2 regions of the Ancrocorticia sp. genome follow, and region 2 is predicted to be linked to the other one. Evidence: riboswitches for the same ligand, from Rfam matches in the RefSeq annotation. Region 2 holds a riboswitch; the other holds the start of a gene.
The links. Region 2 has a riboswitch for thiamine pyrophosphate ahead of ACTHV6_RS07230 (TenA family protein). Riboswitches for the same ligand answer to the same signal wherever they lie in the genome.

Region 1 (6,088 bases), on a different contig from region 2:
GAAACGATCAGGTGATCGCCCTCCAGCGCCCCGAGTAGTGCCTCTTCCTGATGGGGGTAGAGGGGACGGTTCGTCGATTCGGCCCATGCCACGAACTCCTCATACACCGCGTCCTCCGGCGGGGTGTAGCCGTAGGCATCCTCGATACGGTCCAGCGCTAGGTTGAGCGGGGGCTTGGGGAGGACACGCTGGGGTCGCGCGGGATGTTGCTCGGGCTGCTGGGGCTGCTGGGCTGGTTGCGAGGTATCGGTGGCGGGCATTCTTCTAGGGTGCCACATTTAGCTGATTGGTGCCGTGAGCGGACGGCGATTAAAGCTCCGGTTGGGCAGTCTGGGCAGCTAGGGCAGTCTGGGCAGCCGCGAACGATCCAAGAATCTGGCTCACCGTGGCGCGTGGATGATCCGACGCCATGATGGCCCGGACGAACGCCACCCCGGCAACGCCGGTGGCGGCAAGATCGGCAACGTCCGCTGGCGTGACATCGCCAATGGCCACCACAGGAATCGTTGTGGCAGCTACGAATTCCGGGTAGCTGGCTAGGCCGAGTGGCGGGCGGCCGGGATCTTTCGTTGGTGTGGGTCTGAATGGGCCGGCGCCAAGGTAATCAACCAGAGTCGCATCGGCCGCCTGAACTGTTTGAAGGGTGCCGGTGGTCAGGCCGATGATCGCGTCCGGTCCGAGCATTGCTCTGGCGTCAGGTACTGGCAGATCATCTTGGCCGAGGTGCACCCCGGCCACTGCATGGCCGGCGCGTACCGCGGCGAAGGCAACGTCTGTCCGATCATCGATCACCACGGCGGTGTGCGGGTTCGCGCGTTGGACGGCATCGGCCACGGCGCCGGAAAACTGGAGCAACGCGGAGGTGCTCAGATCCTTGGCGCGGACTTGAATGATCCCTGCACCACCCGCGGCGGCCTCTGCCGCAACGCCGACGGTGCGTGAATCGGTTCCTGATGTGACTAGGTAACACCGCACATCGAGCGGCCCTGTTGTCCTCATGATTTCTCCTCATGTTGTGCGTTGCGTTCCATGTGATCGGCTACCTCGCCTACTTCGTCTAGAGCATCGAGCAGTGCAATCCGAAACGATCCGGGCCGCGGGGCTCTGGAGGCCGCGAGTTCTCCCGCGATATTCATCCAGAGTGTGGCGGCCGATGCGGCTTCGAACAGGTCGTCGCACGCGGCCATGCAGGCAGCGGTCATGGCGCCTAGGAGGCATCCGGTGCCCGTGACCCGCGTGAGGAGTGGATGGCCCCGTGTGATTGTGCGGGTGGTGTTATTCGGCCCGACGATCAGATCGGTGCTGCCCGATACCGCCACGGCGCCTCCAGTGCGTGCGGATACCTGCCGGGCGGCCGCGAGCGCGGCGCCGGAGCCTTCCGCAGAATCGGCGCCACGCCCTCCTTTCCCTCCCGTGAGAGCAAGAATTTCCGAGGCATTTCCCCGGACAACGGCGGGATGGGAATCCAGCAGGTCTCGCGCCAGAGGCGTGCGCACCGGCGCTCTGCCTATTGCGGTGGGATCCAAAACCCACGGTTGGCCGTCCGATATCCGCTGGCGAACCGTCGGACGAATGCCCTCCATGGCGTCAGTGGACAGGGTGCCCACATTGACTAGCAAACAATCCGCAATCCCCGTGATGACCGGTGCTTCCTGGACGGTCTCGGTCATCATGGGGCGGGCACCGGCGGCAAGTAACCCGTTGGCAACGAAATTCATGGATACCGTTGCCGTGATGCAGTGCACGAGGGGTTGGCCCCGCCGCACTGCCGCAATTGCGGGTGCCGCCGCAGCGAAATCTGTGTCCCGTGCCAGGTCCGTGCCTGGCAGTGCCGCGCCCGTGCCGTTCATCGATCGTTGCCTTCGCCAGTTGGTGCGCCGCCATCTAATGGCACCCCGTCGACAACTGAGGCAACCTCATCGAGATCGCGGGAGATATCACGCCTGCTGAGGGCGGGGCCCAGTGCCGCCCCGAGAATCACGAGGCCGGCGCCCACAACGATTAATCCCATGATCGCCGCGTAGGGCCCGAACCATTCCTGCAACGTGGGCAGATAGAAGGGGTAAAGCGAGGGGATGATGAGTGACCAGCTGTAGACGATCCCGTACCCGGTGGAGCGCACCTCGGTAGGGAATCTCTCGGAAAGGTAGGCGGAGATGGGACCGTAGGCCGCCACAGTTGCCACCTGCAGCAGCGAGGCGCACAGTGCTGCTTGAGCCAGAGTGGTGGATTCGGAGGCCGCCCACCAGATGCCCGGCCCGGCGATCAGCGCCACTGTGCCCCAGATGATGAAGAGGTTCCGCCGGCCGATTCTGGTGGAAATATGGCCGGCGAGAATCATGAAGATCGCCTGATTGATCGAGGCAATTCCCATGGCCACAGAGACTTCACCCGAGGTCAGCCCTGTCTCTTCGCCGAGTTCCGCCGTCATCATGACAACCGTGGTTTGGGTGAGGAAAAAGAGGCCGGTCATGATGATGAACGCCTGCCAGAATGACCTAGACCAGCGCCCCAGTACCACGTCCTTGACACTCGCCTTTGGCCGAGCCGTGGCAGAGCGCTCGCGGTGGAAAATCGGGGCATCCGTGACCCGAGAACGATAGTAGATGAGCATCCCAACCGAAAGCAGCGCACCGATCACGAAGAGGATGCGCCATCCCCATGCCGCATAGGCATCGGGCCCCATGAGCGCCAGCAGCCACGCGACGGCGAATGCAATGGAGGCCTGTGCCCACGGCGCCATCGAGAGGATGAGCCCGCTCATGAAGCCGCGCTTACGAGGGGAGGACCACTCCATAGCCAATGGAATGGCGGCGGAGTATTCTCCTGCGATGAAGATTCCCCCGATGAACCGCAGGGCCAGAATTGCCGCAATGGTTCCTCCGCCGAGAAGCTCGTAGGTGGGCATCACCGCGATGAGCAGCGCGCACAGCGCCGTCCCTGTGATGGCAATCTTCGTGGTGCGGGTGCGGCCCAGCTTGTCCGAGATCCGCCCAAAGATCACGCCTCCCAAGGGGCGTCCGAGCATCATTGCGATCACGACGATCGCGCCCGTGGCGGCCGCAGCCCCCGGCCCAGCGAGCACCGCCATCGCCGGAGCTAGTGCGGTGAGTGGAAGGAACATGTGGACGTTGTCTATCCAATTTCCTACGACACCCGCGCGCAGGGCTGCACGCCCGGCCTTGGGCATGGCGGCTGTAGAGGCAGGAGGTTGTGCGGGCGCTGATGCTTGTGATGTGCCGTCCATGGCGGGCGCAGCAGATATTGAAGCGCGTTGATTCACTGGACAATCCCTTCGCTAGTATGAACCAGATCAGGTTCCACGGGTTTAGTCTCAGCTCCGGTTGGAGCACCCCGTGTCCACGTTCAAGTATGGCATCCCGCGCCTTGCATTCTCACGATGTGAACATGCATTAGACATAAACCTATTACCCCCATATGCTAAAGGTGTTCGATTACAGATCACACATGAGAGGGGCGAGCACATGCACAATCAGCAGCTCACCACGAACCTCTACTTCACCCGTGCGGCCTTCTGTTGTCGAATGTGTTGTCGCTAGGCACAGAGTTTTCAACGAAGCCTTTTCTCTGGCCAACCGCAACACGGTGAGCAGCGCCCGTACCATCTGATCACGTATCCCGAGGTCAGTTCGCAACGGGCTCCTGCAGACCGTTTGTCGGCACACCCATACCGCCAGCTTCACTAAAACTCATCCTGCTGCCTTAGCCGAAGCCACTGCCGCCCTCACACGCAGCTTTCCCACGCAGCCTCGAAGGGCAGAGCGTATTTTCTTGCATCCAAAATGCGGGATCTTATACCCAAAACGCAGTGTTTTCCCCGCGAGAGCGCATCTATCAGCATATTTCCGTTCTTCACAAATCTTCTCCACAAACTTTCTTCACACATTCAGCAGACCAATTCCTTCAAAGGAGCACTCCCATGACCGCACTTAAAGCTTCAGTTGAATATGAACTTCTCAATCCTCCGGCCCGAGACGATAGTGCGAAAATGCCAGAAGTTGTTTCCGAGCAGACCCCCGATGGCGGGTTCCGCCGCCAACGCAACTGGTTCACGGCTCGCTTTGGCCAAGAGGATGGCCAATGGCCAGTTGAGGCAGGGCGATACCGCCTGCTAGGAAGCGTCGGTTGCGGGTGGGCACGGCGCCAGCTCATCGTTACCCGGTTGCTTGGCCTGCAAGAGGCGCTCCCATTTGTCCTTCTGTACGGGCGGGATTCGCAAGGTTGGCGCATCTCCGATAGTGACGGCGATGTTGTCCAGCGTTTCGGAACCGACCGCCTCAACGATTTCTACCGAGCCACGGATCCCACCTTTGCCGGCCGCGGCACATCCCCAACCGTCATTGACACGGTCACGGGAAAGGTAGTGACCAACAATTACCACCTTCTCCCCATCGATCTGGAGACGGCGTGGAAGCCACTTCACAAGGCAGATGCTCCCGACCTCTATCAGGCAGATCTGCGCCAAGAAATTGACCTACTCAACCAGCAGCTATTCGACGATGTGAACAACGGGACCTACAAGGCCATCTTCGCTCAGAGCCACAATGCGGCGCTCGCCGCCAAGCGCATTTTCGAGGCTCGGTTGGCCGATTACAATTTCCGTTTAGCTTCGCGGCGCTACCTGTTCGGCGATCGCCTGACCGATTCCGATGTTCGCCTGTTCCAAACTCTCGCATCCTTCGAGCGCAACTACCGCCCAGGCTTCGTGGAGCTGTTCGGTCAGGACGATTCGATCCAGATCAGCGACTACCCCAACCTGTGGGCCTACGCCCGAGATCTGTTCCAGAACGGCCTAGTAGATGACCGGGAAAAGTACTTCCTCGGCCTTGTGCCAGGCCCGTCGGGAGAGTACATCAACAAAGGCGTCATCCGCGGAGAAACCTCCTACCTGCCCACACCGGAAGAATCGCTCGCGGCATGGTTGGAGCCGGCTGGGCGCGAGGGCCTTACGGGTTCGCCCCTGTACACGGGCCCCGGCGGCGGTGGCTCTTATGAGTTGTGGAGCTTTGGAGCATGAGCATCACGTTGAATCCCACCCCGTCGAACCCCACCTCGCTCCACCCCGAGGAGTTGCGCCCCGTCCCCTTAGACGCGGATCATGTGCTGCGTTTGGCTCAGCCACACGAATACGAAGAATTCGGCAACATGCTTGAGGATGCCTTCACCCACGGATGCTGGGTCACCGAGGAGTACAGGCGTGGCCTCCACGCAATTAGCGCGCGGGCAGAAACCAACTACATCTGGGCTGTTGAGCAGCGCTCCTCCGGGAGAATTGTGGCTGGCGTTCTGACTCCGCATCCCGAAGCGATCGCCCGTGGCACCTCAACATTTAACATCCTTGGCGTTGCGCGGGCGGGGCGCGGAAGGGGCATCGGCCACAAGCTGGTGGAGCACGCCATTGACCAAGCACGAACCAACGGTGCAGAAACGATCAGCATCAACTCTTCCCCACACATGGTCCACGCCCACAATCTTTACTACCAGCACGGCTTCCATCGCAGGATCGAACGCGAAACCAAAGTGGTAGATCACGGGCAGCGCCTGTATTCCTTCGAACTTCGGCTCGCACCACCAACATCCCGATTCACCTCAAGGAGGGCTGACACAATGCCCGCACTGTCTCTCACTGACCCGCAGGCTTCGCCAGATAGCGTTCTGAGCCTGGGTCCGTCCCCGATCACCGTTGCCCTGAACCCCACCGACCCCGACCACCTGAGCATCAAGATCTTGTTGAGGCTCACCACGGCGGGGGAGGAATTCGCCGTCGTCGATACGAAAAAAGATCCCGCCCGGATCCACCTCACGCGCGCAGACCGGACGGAAGCGGATCTTGCACCCAAGGACGTGTTGGACGCGCTTGCGGGCGCCCCGACCGGCGGCGCCCCGTACACCGAGGCCTCCATCAGGCAGGATCTGATCGAGGCAGGACGGCGGCTGCCTCGCGCGGCGAACGAGGAGAAGGAAGCGCTGGCACGACTCATCTACGCACGGTTGGGGGTGCTCGATTACGAACTGAGGGACCCGGATGCCTACGTTGCCGGGACCGAGCCCACGCTCGTGGATATCC
Region 2 (10,413 bases):
AGCAGTACGTTTGGCGGTTCGGTGTCGAGTACTCGCTGATTGGGGAGCATCACGGTAAATGGTTTGTGGGAACTCGGGCACTTGGTGAGTTACTCGGCAAGCCAAGCCCCGAAGGCATCGAACGAATAAGGCCGCCCGAGGAAGTCGGCTACCAAATCTGCCGCGTCGCCCGAGCCGCCGCGGGCTAGCACCTGATCGCGGTAGCGAGTGGCGGCCTTTTGGCCGAACATGTCCGTGGAGTCAAACGCTGAAAACATGTCCTTCGCAATGACCAGCGACCACATGTAGGTGTAGTAGCCGCTCGAGTAGCCCACCAAGTGCCCGAAGTTCGCTGGCAGATGCGTGTTCGGGATGTAGGGGAACAGCGAGTACTGTTCCTGTAATTCCGCGGTTCGAGCGGTGAGGTCCTCAGCCTTTTCCGTGTGGAAGGCGTAGGACAGGGCTGCGTAGAACATCTGCGTTCGGGCGAGAAAGCCTTTGCCATAATCGTCCGCATTGCGCATTCGAGCAACGAGGCTGCTAGGGATGGGCTCACCGTTGGAGTCGGTGGCGAAACTCGCCAGGACTCCCGGATCCCACGCCCACTCTTCGAGCATCTGGCTGGGCGCCTCGACGAAATCCCATTCGGTGGCTACGCCCGAGAATTCCACCCATGGGGTCTGCCCGCCAAGAAGGTGATGCACCAGATGCCCGAACTCGTGGAAGAGAGTGACGGCATCGTCGTGTTCGATTAGGCCCCGCCCGAGATTGCATCCGAGTACCCCTTCCGCGACCTGAATGCCGGTGACGCCCGACGTCAGATCAAACTGTGCGGCGTGAGAGAACTTGCCGTCCCGGGGGTGCAGATCCAGGTAGATGCGGCCAAGATATGTCTCGCCTAAATGCACGTCATAACTGGTGACATCCTCGTGCCAGAGAACCGCATCCTCGGCTGGGGTATAGGTGAGACCGAACAGTTTGCCAGTAACCTCGAGCAGACCGTCACGAACCTTGGTGAAATCAAAGTAGCGGCGCACTTCCTGCGAATCAACGCCGTACTGTTCCGTGCGGACACGTTCGGCGTAATAGGCGGAATCTGCCGTATCGACGCTCTGAGCCTGTGGGTTGTCCTGACGCATCCGCTCAAGCAGCACAGCGTAGTCCCGTTGGGCAGATGGAAGAGCCAAAGCGGAGATCTTCTCAATGAACTCGCCAATCGCCGCGCCCGAGCCGATCATCTTGTCCTCGGCATCGTATTCAGCCCAGTTGGCGTACCCCAAGATCTGGGCATACTCGCTGCGCAGGCCGAACAACTGCTTCAGGAGGGCGTCATTCACAGGCCAGCCTCGGTTGAGTGAGGCGGTTTTCAGTTCGCGGCGCGCAGCATCATCATGGGCGTAGGTGGAGAAGGGAACCAGATCTGGGTACTCGGTATTCACTCGGACGAGGCCGTCCGCACCGGGTTGATGGGAATCGATCCAGTCCTGTGGCAGCCCAACCAGCCGATCCGGAGTCAGGGCTATTTCGCGTACATCGTTCCGCGTGTTTTCCTCGATCTGCTGGCCCAAGCGCACCATCTCATTGTCGATGGCAGCCAGCCGTTGCCGCGTCTCCTCGTCCTTGTCCACGCCAGATCGGCGAAAGTCCCGCAATGTGTGCTCTAAGAGCCGAGTGGCATCATCATCCAAACCGGCAGGGTCCAATCCAGCGAATACGCGGTACAGATCAGCGTCCAGCCACAGCGCAGTGCTCACTTGAGAGGTTTCTTGATCCACTGCATCGCCCATTGCCCGAGCCTCCGCGACAGAATGTAACTGGGCGAATGTGCTCGCGGGTGCTTGGACGTTGCTTAGCTCAATCTGTAGGGCGTTCCACGCCTGCAAGACGCCGAGCGCGTCAGCGGGTGGAGCGGACTTCAACTCCTGCGCGATCTGGCGGACGCGGGCCAGTCCCTCTGTAGCTCGATCTCGCAGCCACGTAGCGGTGTCCTCAGGAGCGGGCAGGGTCAGTGGGCGAAGAGTCGATGTCATGGACCTCAGTCAACAGCAGGGTTGGGCGCTCCGCAACTTGAATCAGCCACGCTGGTTGAGTGGCCCCCTTGGCGAGTCGATCCCTTGGGGAGGAGACCCTTCTGCGAGTGGACTCCACACACTGCGAGTTGATCCCTTGGGGAGGAGACACTTTAATGCCGCTGTTGACATGTTGCAACATGTCACCTCGTGACTTAACCCGTCACCTCGCGGGAATGGTTAGCCACTTAGGCCCGCCGCAGATCAACCTGATGATCCACTGGCCCATGAGCCCCTTCAGGCTGGAGGCTTATACGCCACTCAGCAGCGGATTCAATCGCTCGGGACACATAATCCAGTGCGCTTGCCACCGCTTCGTGAAACAGACCTGCATCCAGCGCGTTGCCCGCGCCTTGGTGTAGGAGCTTCGCCACCTCGGCGGTGATTGCCGCGGAGAGGGTGCATCCCGTTCCGTGAGTGTTCGGCGTGGCCACCCGCCGATGAATGAACTGGCTGACCTCGCCGCTACCAGTCACCAGGACATCCACAACGTCTCCTTGAGGTGCATGCCCACCCTTAAGGAGCACGGCGCCGGCTCCGCGGGACACAAGCTCGCGGGCCTGCCGCACCATCTCCGGAGGGCTCGCAGCCTCCGCCACGTCATCCCCAAGCAGGAGAGCCGCCTCCGGCAGGTTGGGCGTGATCAGATCGGCAACCGGCAGCAACAGCTCGCGCACGGCATCCACAGCCGAAGCCTCCAAAAGGCGATGCCCCGACGTGGCCACCATGACGGGATCAACCGTGTAGAAGCCAAGAGAACCAGAGCGCCGGCGATCAACCACCAGCTCCACGAGTGATCGCGAGGCCAGCATGCCAGATTTTGTGGCATCCACGGGCATATCGCCCAGAACGGCATCAAACTGATCGGCAACGAAATCATCGTGAATGGGATACACCCGAGAAACGCCGTGGGTGTTTTGGGCAACGAGGGCCGTGATCACGGTGGTGCCGAAAGCCCCGCGCGCAGCAAAGGCCTTGAGGTCGGCGTGGATGCCGGCGCCGCCACTGGGATCCGTCCCCGCGATGGACAGCGCGATTGGTGGCCGGTTCATCGCGCCCCGCCTAACCGCAACGTTGATTCTTCGGCGGAAACCTTGCCGCCGGCACGGTCCGCACTAGTGAGGGGATCGCCAGCCCTTGCCACACCGGCACTGCCCGGTTCAACTCCACCAATGAGGCCACCCGGATCGAAGGCAGTAAGCAGTTCGGCCGCAGCCCGCCGCGGATCCTCTGCCATGCAGATTGCGGAAACGACGCACATCCCGATGAGTCCACAGTCCCTGATTTCCGCCGCACGATCATGTGTGATCCCACCGATGCCAACCGCGGGCAGCCCGGCTTGTGCAACCAGCTCGCCAAGATGCTCGGCCCCGAGCCCTCCCGGCGCATCGGCCTTGGTTGAGGTGTCGTAGACCGGCCCGATCCCCAGAAGATCCACCGCCCCGGACGCCCGCGCGGCCGCGAACTGGGCCGTATTGGACGCGGAGAGCCCGATGAGAGGCCCCGGCCCGAGCAACGCCCGTACGCGGGCTGGCGTGGTGTCTGATTGCCCGATATGGACGTGAATGGGGATGCCTTCGTCCAGAAGCCGCCGGGCTACGTTCACCCGATCATTGACGACGACGGGTACGTACCTCCCACTTCCGCCCATAGCCGCGGCTACGGCAGCGATAACCTCTCGCGTCAGCGAGTAAAAGCCAGCATCATCCAGATCCTTATCGCGCACCTGAACGATGCCAGCCCCACCGGCCACCGCCTCGTATACAGTTTCGGCCACACTGCGGCCAGCCGACTCGCACTGAGCGGTATCCGTCACCAGATACAGCCGGGCATCAATCCCCGCCAACCGCGGGCTGGCAGCGATCATGACGCAACGCTTTCAAGAGAACTCAGCTCAACCCGTGCGCCCGCCAGTTCCTCTGCCGTCACGGCATGGAGGGCGTCCAGAAAGGCCACAGAATAGCTTCCAGGACCGTGAGCATCGCGGCCAGCACGCTCCCCGGCAACGGCGAAGTGTGCGTGGGCGGCAACAACGACATTCAAGCGTTCCGAGGCAGTATCGGCACCCGCGAGATAGGCGGCGGTGAGCGCACCAAGCGAGCACCCGGTCCCGATGACGAGCGGCATCAACTCGTGCCCTCCATGCACACGCACAACATGGTCCGTCCCGTTGATGTGGGCAACTACGGCGTCGGTCTTCCCGGAGATGGCAACAACCGCTCCGGTGGAACGCGCCAGCTGGGCGGCGGCAGGTAGGACGGCATCCACCTCATCGGTGGAATCAACTCCACGCCCGCCAAGCCCGGCACCGGCCAGAGCCGCGATCTCGGAGGCGTTGCCGCGAATCGCGGTGGGATTCATGCCGGCAGCACGGCGAATCCTCGACGTCCGATACTCGATTGCCCCAACGCTCACCGGGTCAAGAACCCACGGGTGGCCTTCTGCAAGAGACGCCTCAATGGCGGCATCGGCGCCAAGAAATTGGTGGCTAGTGGCAGTCCCAAAGTTCACGAGCAGGCCATTCGCGATCCGAGCGAACTGCGCGGCATCAGCTTCATGGTCCAGCATCGCCGGTGAGGCACCTGCCGCTAGAAGAACGTTGGCGCTGAACTGTTGCACAACGGTATTCGTGATGCACTGGATCAGCGGGTTGGTGGTACGCAATGTGTTGTAAGCAGAATGCAGGTTGAGGTCAACCATGACAATCCCTTCGCTAGAGTTAACCAGATCAGGTTCGATGGGTGTTTTCTCAGCCCGCACTCTCGCGTGGCACCCCATGTCACGTGTAACCCTATCAAGGATCGCCCTGCCGCGAGCGTGATTTTGTAGGTTCGCGGAGCGCCGTCGTCGTCGAAATAAAAACTCTCGGTGAGCTGAGTGTGCGATACTCGTACTGCAGACACGGGGTGCCCATCTGGGCTGAGAGAAACCCGAGAACCTGATCGAGTTCGTACTCGCGGAGGAATGTCAAAGATGCGGGCGGTGCCATCATCGCCAACTCGCGCATCGCTCCCGCCCTGTGTCTATGAGACGTAGTGAAAGGGACGAGCGATGACACTGTTTGACGATCTGAAGGACGCAATTGCCCCCGAGTGGGAGGCCTACACCAACCATGAGTTTGTGCAGAGGCTTGGGGAAGGAACGCTGCCGCTCCAGGCCTTTCAAGACTACCTCGTGCAGGACTACCTGTTCCTTATTCAGTTCGCCCGCGCGAATGCCTTGGCCGCATACAAGAGCCGGAGGCTCGCGGACATTCGTGAGGCCAGCGATGCGCTCTCACTCATCCTTGACGAGACGAAGCTGCACCGCCGCCTGACGGAGCGGTGGGGGATTTCTCTGGAGGAGCTGGACGCGGCTCCGGAAAAGCAGGGCACCGTTGCCTACACGCGGTACGTGCTGGACGCCGGGATGTCCGGCGATCTGCTGGATCTGCACATTGCTCTGGCCCCATGCGTGATCGGATACGCGGAGATTGGGACCGCGCTTGAGCCAGTGCTCCGGGCGAATGGGGCTGGGTTGGGAGAAAGGGCTGGCGCGGTAGGCGGCGCGGGAGGCAGCGCGGGCAGTACGGGCGGTGACGGCGAGGCCCACCCCTACGCAGAATGGATCGAGGAATACGCCGGGGCGGAATTCCAAGCCGGAGCAGCAGCGGCTATCGCACGCCTTGATGCGCTTTCTGACGGCGGGGCGATCAGCTCGCGGCGGTTCGCCGAACTAGTGCGGGTTTTCCGCGCGGCAACAAGGCTTGAGAAGGAATTCTGGCAGCAGGGGCTGGATGCGGGTTCGTCGTCGTTACAAAACTAACGCCGTTCCCTACCCAGCGGAACAACCTGCGGAGTGCCCACGGCCGGGTCCGGGACCACGAGGCACTTGAGATCAAATACGCGTTCCACGAGGTCTGCGGAGACGATCGTGCGCGGGGTGCCTTCGGCCATGATGTGGCCGTCGCGCATGGCGATGAGGTGGCTGGCGTAACGCGCGGCGTGATTGAGATCGTGGAGGACGGCCACGATGGTGCGGCCGGCAAGGTTGAGGTCCGTGAGCAGTTCGAGGAGCTCGATCTGGTAGGTGATGTCGAGGAAGGTGGTGGGTTCGTCTAGGAGGAGGATGTCGGTTTCCTGGGCGAGCGCCATGGCTACCCAGACGCGCTGGCGTTGGCCGCCGGAGAGCTCGTCTACCAGCCGTCCCGAGAGCCCGTTAACGCCCGTGGCTTCCATTGCTTCGGCCACGGCCTTTTCGTCCGCCTCGGTCCACTGCTGAATCAGCTTCTGGTACGGGAATCGCCCGCGCGCCACGAGGTCCGCCACCGTGATGCCATCCGGGGCGATGGAGCTTTGAGGGAGGAGGCCGATGCGGCGCGCCACTTCTTTTGCTCGGTAGGAATGAATATCGCGGCCGTCTAGGACGATCTGGCCGTTGCTTGGTTGGAGAAGGCGGCTGAGGGCGCGCAGGAGCGTGGATTTGCCGCAGGCGTTCGGGCCAACGATCACCGTGAAGGATTCGTCCGGGATCGAGACAGAGAGATTCTGGGAAATGGTGCGCTTGTCATAGCCGATGGTGGCGTTTTCGGCGTGGAGGCGGTCCGAGCTGCCCGAATTCGAACTACCTTCCGACGTGCCGGCCGATGAGGGACGTTCTGTTGCGGGAACTGTCATGGGTGCATCCTTTCGGTAACGATTCCGGATGTTTGCGGGGGCCGTCTGGGGCATGTGGGGCATGTGGGGCATGTGGGGCATGTGGGGCATGTGGGGCATGTGGGCGGCTTACACACGGCGCCTCGCCTCCTGAACGATTAGCCACACGAGGTATCCGCCGCCGATCACAACGGTGACCACACCAACGGGCAGCATCGTGGAGAGCAGATGCTGAGCAGCCAAATCGGCCACCACCAGCAAGAGTGCCCCCATGCAGGCGGCGGGCGCCACAGTGATGCCGATGCTCCGGGTCAGGCGGTGCGCGATTTGCGGGGCGGCGAGGGCAACAAAGGCGATCGGGCCGGCGGCTGCGGTGACCGTTGCCGTCAGGGCCACGCCGATCACCATGATGGAGAGTCGGACCGGTTCGGCGCGCGCACCGGTGGCGCGTGCGGCGTCATCCCCCAGTTCCAGCTGCCGAAGCCCGCGCCCCAGCACGCCCCCGCCGGCCAGCAGGAGGATAACAATGAGGCCGCCCCATAAGGCTTGTTCCCAGTTGATGCCGTTGAGCGAGCCGGCGCCCCACACGGCGGCACTCAGGGCTACTTCGAGGTTTGCGGACTGCATGAGCCACGTGTTGAAGGAGCCGAGCACAGCGGAAACGGCGATGCCGATAATGATGAGACGGAAGCCTTGGACACCGTGGCGCCAGGCGAGTATGTATACGAGTCCAGCCGTGAGAATTCCCCCGATGAGAGCGCCGCCCGCCCGTTCCAGATACGTTCCGCCCATCAGGATAATGACGATGAGAGCGCCGGTATACGCGCCCGTGGAGAAACCGATGATGTCAGGGGAGGCTAGGGGATTTCGGGTAAGTGATTGGAACATGGCTCCCGCGGCTCCGAGGGCAGCCCCGAATATAGCGGCCGCCAGTACGCGGGGTAGTCTCCATTCGACGACGACGGTCCGGGCGAATCCCGCATCTGGGTTATTCGTGAGGGCGGCCCATACTTCGGTGAAAGTGAGAGGGTAATCGCCCAGTGTCAGGGTCCAGGCCGCGAGGGCGATGGTTGCACCCAGCAGGATGAGGCACACGATCACGCTGCGCAGTGGCCAGCGAACGGATATGCCGAAGTGGCGGAACGTCAGGCTGCGGTAGCCGAAATCTAGAGTGGCTGGAGCCGTCATAGTCCGCTAGCCTTCCTGCGCCGCACGAGAAGGATGAGGACGGGTGCACCGATGAAGGACGTGACCAGCCCAACGGGGTACTCTCCCGGCCACTGAACGATCCGTCCCACGATGTCCGAGGCGAGGATGAGCGAGGGTGCCAAAATCATGGTGTAGGTGAGAATCCACCGCTGGTCAGGGCCAACGATCCATCGAGCAATGTGGGGGATCATGAGGCCGATGAATCCGATGGGGCCGGCAACCGCCGTGGCGCCGCCCGCTAGGAGCGTCACCGCGAGAACCACGATCACACGGGTAAGGGCAACGTTGGCGCCGAGCGACTTGGCCAGATCGTCTCCTAGCGCGATGGCGTTGAGGGAGGAAGCGGCAATGACGGCTAGAAGAAGACCGATCACGAGGAAGGGCAATACCGGAAGCAGGATGTCCCAACCGCGATCCACGATGCTTCCCACGTTCCAATAACGCATCTCATTGAACGCCTTGGGATCAAGAAGAGTCATGGCTGTGACAAGGCCACTGAGGACGGCGCTGAGCGCCACACCCGCAAGGGTGAGTTTCGCCGGATCGGTGCCCCCTCTCCCCGCCGATCCAATGAAGTACACGGCCACCGTCACAACGAATGCTCCCGCGAACGCAAGCCACACCTGTCCGCTGATCGTGGTGACCCCGAACAGGGCAACGCCCAGTGCAACGAAGAAGGAGGCCCCTGCGTTAACGCCGAGGATCCCCGGATCGGCAAGGGGATTGCGGGTGAGAGCTTGGATGAGTGCGCCTGCCACGCCAAGAGCCATACCCACGCAGAGGCCAACGGCGGTCCGGGGGATGCGCAGGTCCCAGATGATGTGGGCTGTGTTCGCATCGGAGGCACCCGCCAAGGCGTCGAAGATCTGGGGAACTGGGATGAACTTGGAGCCAATCGCGATGCTCAGGATGACCAGCAAGGCAAGGCCGGCTAGCGCGAGGGGAAGGAAAAAGAGGCGGCGGCTGGTTGGGACGTGTTGTCCGTCCGCCTTCTTGATTCCATGAGCAGTATCCGATAATGTCACAAAAGTTAGGATACACTAACTAACTCAACGTTCTACGAATGGATCGACTCATGCGTTTACGCCGCGCCGCAGCTTCGCTTCTTGCTGTTTGTGCCTTGTCACTGGCAGGGTGCTCATCTTCATCGGACAGCGATTCCACAGATACAGAAACCACTGCGCCCAGCGAGGGGGCGGAGGGCGCCTTCCCGGCAAGCATTGAAACAAAGTTCGGGACGGTGGAAGTTGATAAAGCGCCCGAGCGTGTGGTGGCGCTCGGTTGGGGCGACGCCGAAGCGGCACTTGCGCTGGGAATTCAGCCAGTTGGGGCTTCCGATTGGCTCGAATTCGGGGGTGACGGTGTGGGGCCTTGGTCCGAGGGACTCTATGATGAATCGCCCGAGATCATCGCCACGCTAGATCCTTCGTACGAGGCGATCGCAGCCCTTAAGCCGGACCTGATCCTTGACGTGCGTAGCTCGGGTGAACAAGAACGCTACGATCGCCTGTCCGAGATCGCCACAACCGTTGGCGTACCAGAGGGTGGAGATTCGTGGCTGGCCACTCGCGATCAGCAGATGGACATGATCTCCACGGCACTCGGCCAGCCAGAACAGGGTCAAGAGATACTGGACGAGCTGGACCAGAAGTTTGCCGATACGTCGGAAGCTCACCCAGAGTGGCAGGACAAGACCGTCACGGTGGCCACTCGCACAAGCGAAGGCTGGGGCGCCTATGTCGATGACGGGCGAGTCGATTTCTTCGAGAACCTCGGCTTCGTGCAAAACCCAACCCTTGACGAGCTTCCGGTGAACGACAATGGTTGGACCGTGTCAGTCTCTCCGGAGCAGCTGGACATGCTGGACGCGGACTTGCTGGTTGGATTCCCGATTTATCTTGATATCACAGAGATCACTGAGGATTCCGGCTGGAACCTGATCCCGGCGGTGCAAGACGGTAAGGACATCGTCATCAGCGATGAACTCTCGCAGGCCTTCTCGCTGGGAACCCCCGCGGCTCTCGAGTATGCACTCGATGAATTCACGCCGATGATTGAGGATGCCGTCAAGTAGCTCTAGCTTTTTGAACGAGAAACTCCTGCACATTCGCGCCTGCCCCAACGTTTTCAAGCTCTGACGGTTTCGGAGCTGGAATCGACGGGTGCAGGCGCGAAGTGTACGAAATGGCAGTCCGTGGGTGCCGTAATATTCGTTGGTTTAGTCGCACGATGATCCCTGCCTAAGCCTCGGAGCTCAGCTAATGGGACCCAACAGTGGGACTGACACCTAGGTAGGCTATCTTCACGTGCGTTTAGAGCACCACGATGAATCCGAGAACGGCGCTGATGATCGACAAGACTGCCAAAGCGATTGGCGGTGTGGCTGCCTCGTGACGGCGGGTATGTGTGAAGATGGCGCCTGCCATCGTGATGAGCAAGCCGACGGCTGCGATCGGGGTAAGGATCGGTGCTATGTCGGTTGCCAACGGAAGGATGAGCCCAAGAGCCCCAAGGATTTCGAG

Region 1: linked by a shared signal. The riboswitch ahead of ACTHV6_RS08710 (MFS transporter) and the one ahead of ACTHV6_RS07230 (TenA family protein) in region 2 are both predicted to bind thiamine pyrophosphate.

The regions. Positions count from the first base shown of each region.
Region 1 is NZ_JBQCZW010000025.1:13,504-19,591, reverse strand. It holds gene ACTHV6_RS08725 (DEAD/DEAH box helicase) at 1-260, opposite strand, end outside; gene ACTHV6_RS08720 (thiamine phosphate synthase) at 310-999, opposite strand; gene thiM (hydroxyethylthiazole kinase) at 996-1,850, opposite strand; gene ACTHV6_RS08710 (MFS transporter) at 1,847-3,283, opposite strand; TPP riboswitch at 3,273-3,367, opposite strand; gene ACTHV6_RS08705 (glutathione S-transferase C-terminal domain-containing protein) at 3,941-5,038, shown strand; gene ACTHV6_RS08700 (GNAT family N-acetyltransferase) at 5,035-6,088, shown strand, end outside.
Region 2 is NZ_JBQCZW010000018.1:17,054-27,466, reverse strand. It holds gene ACTHV6_RS07250 (M3 family metallopeptidase) at 90-2,009, opposite strand; gene thiD (bifunctional hydroxymethylpyrimidine kinase/phosphomethylpyrimidine kinase) at 2,237-3,100, opposite strand; gene thiE (thiamine phosphate synthase) at 3,097-3,915, opposite strand; gene thiM (hydroxyethylthiazole kinase) at 3,912-4,748, opposite strand; TPP riboswitch at 4,736-4,835, opposite strand; TPP riboswitch at 4,941-5,030, shown strand; gene ACTHV6_RS07230 (TenA family protein) at 5,100-5,852, shown strand; gene ACTHV6_RS07225 (ABC transporter ATP-binding protein) at 5,849-6,703, opposite strand; gene ACTHV6_RS07220 (FecCD family ABC transporter permease) at 6,812-7,870, opposite strand; gene ACTHV6_RS07215 (FecCD family ABC transporter permease) at 7,867-8,916, opposite strand; gene ACTHV6_RS07210 (iron-siderophore ABC transporter substrate-binding protein) at 8,967-9,965, shown strand; gene ACTHV6_RS07205 (DoxX family protein) at 10,204-10,413, opposite strand, start outside.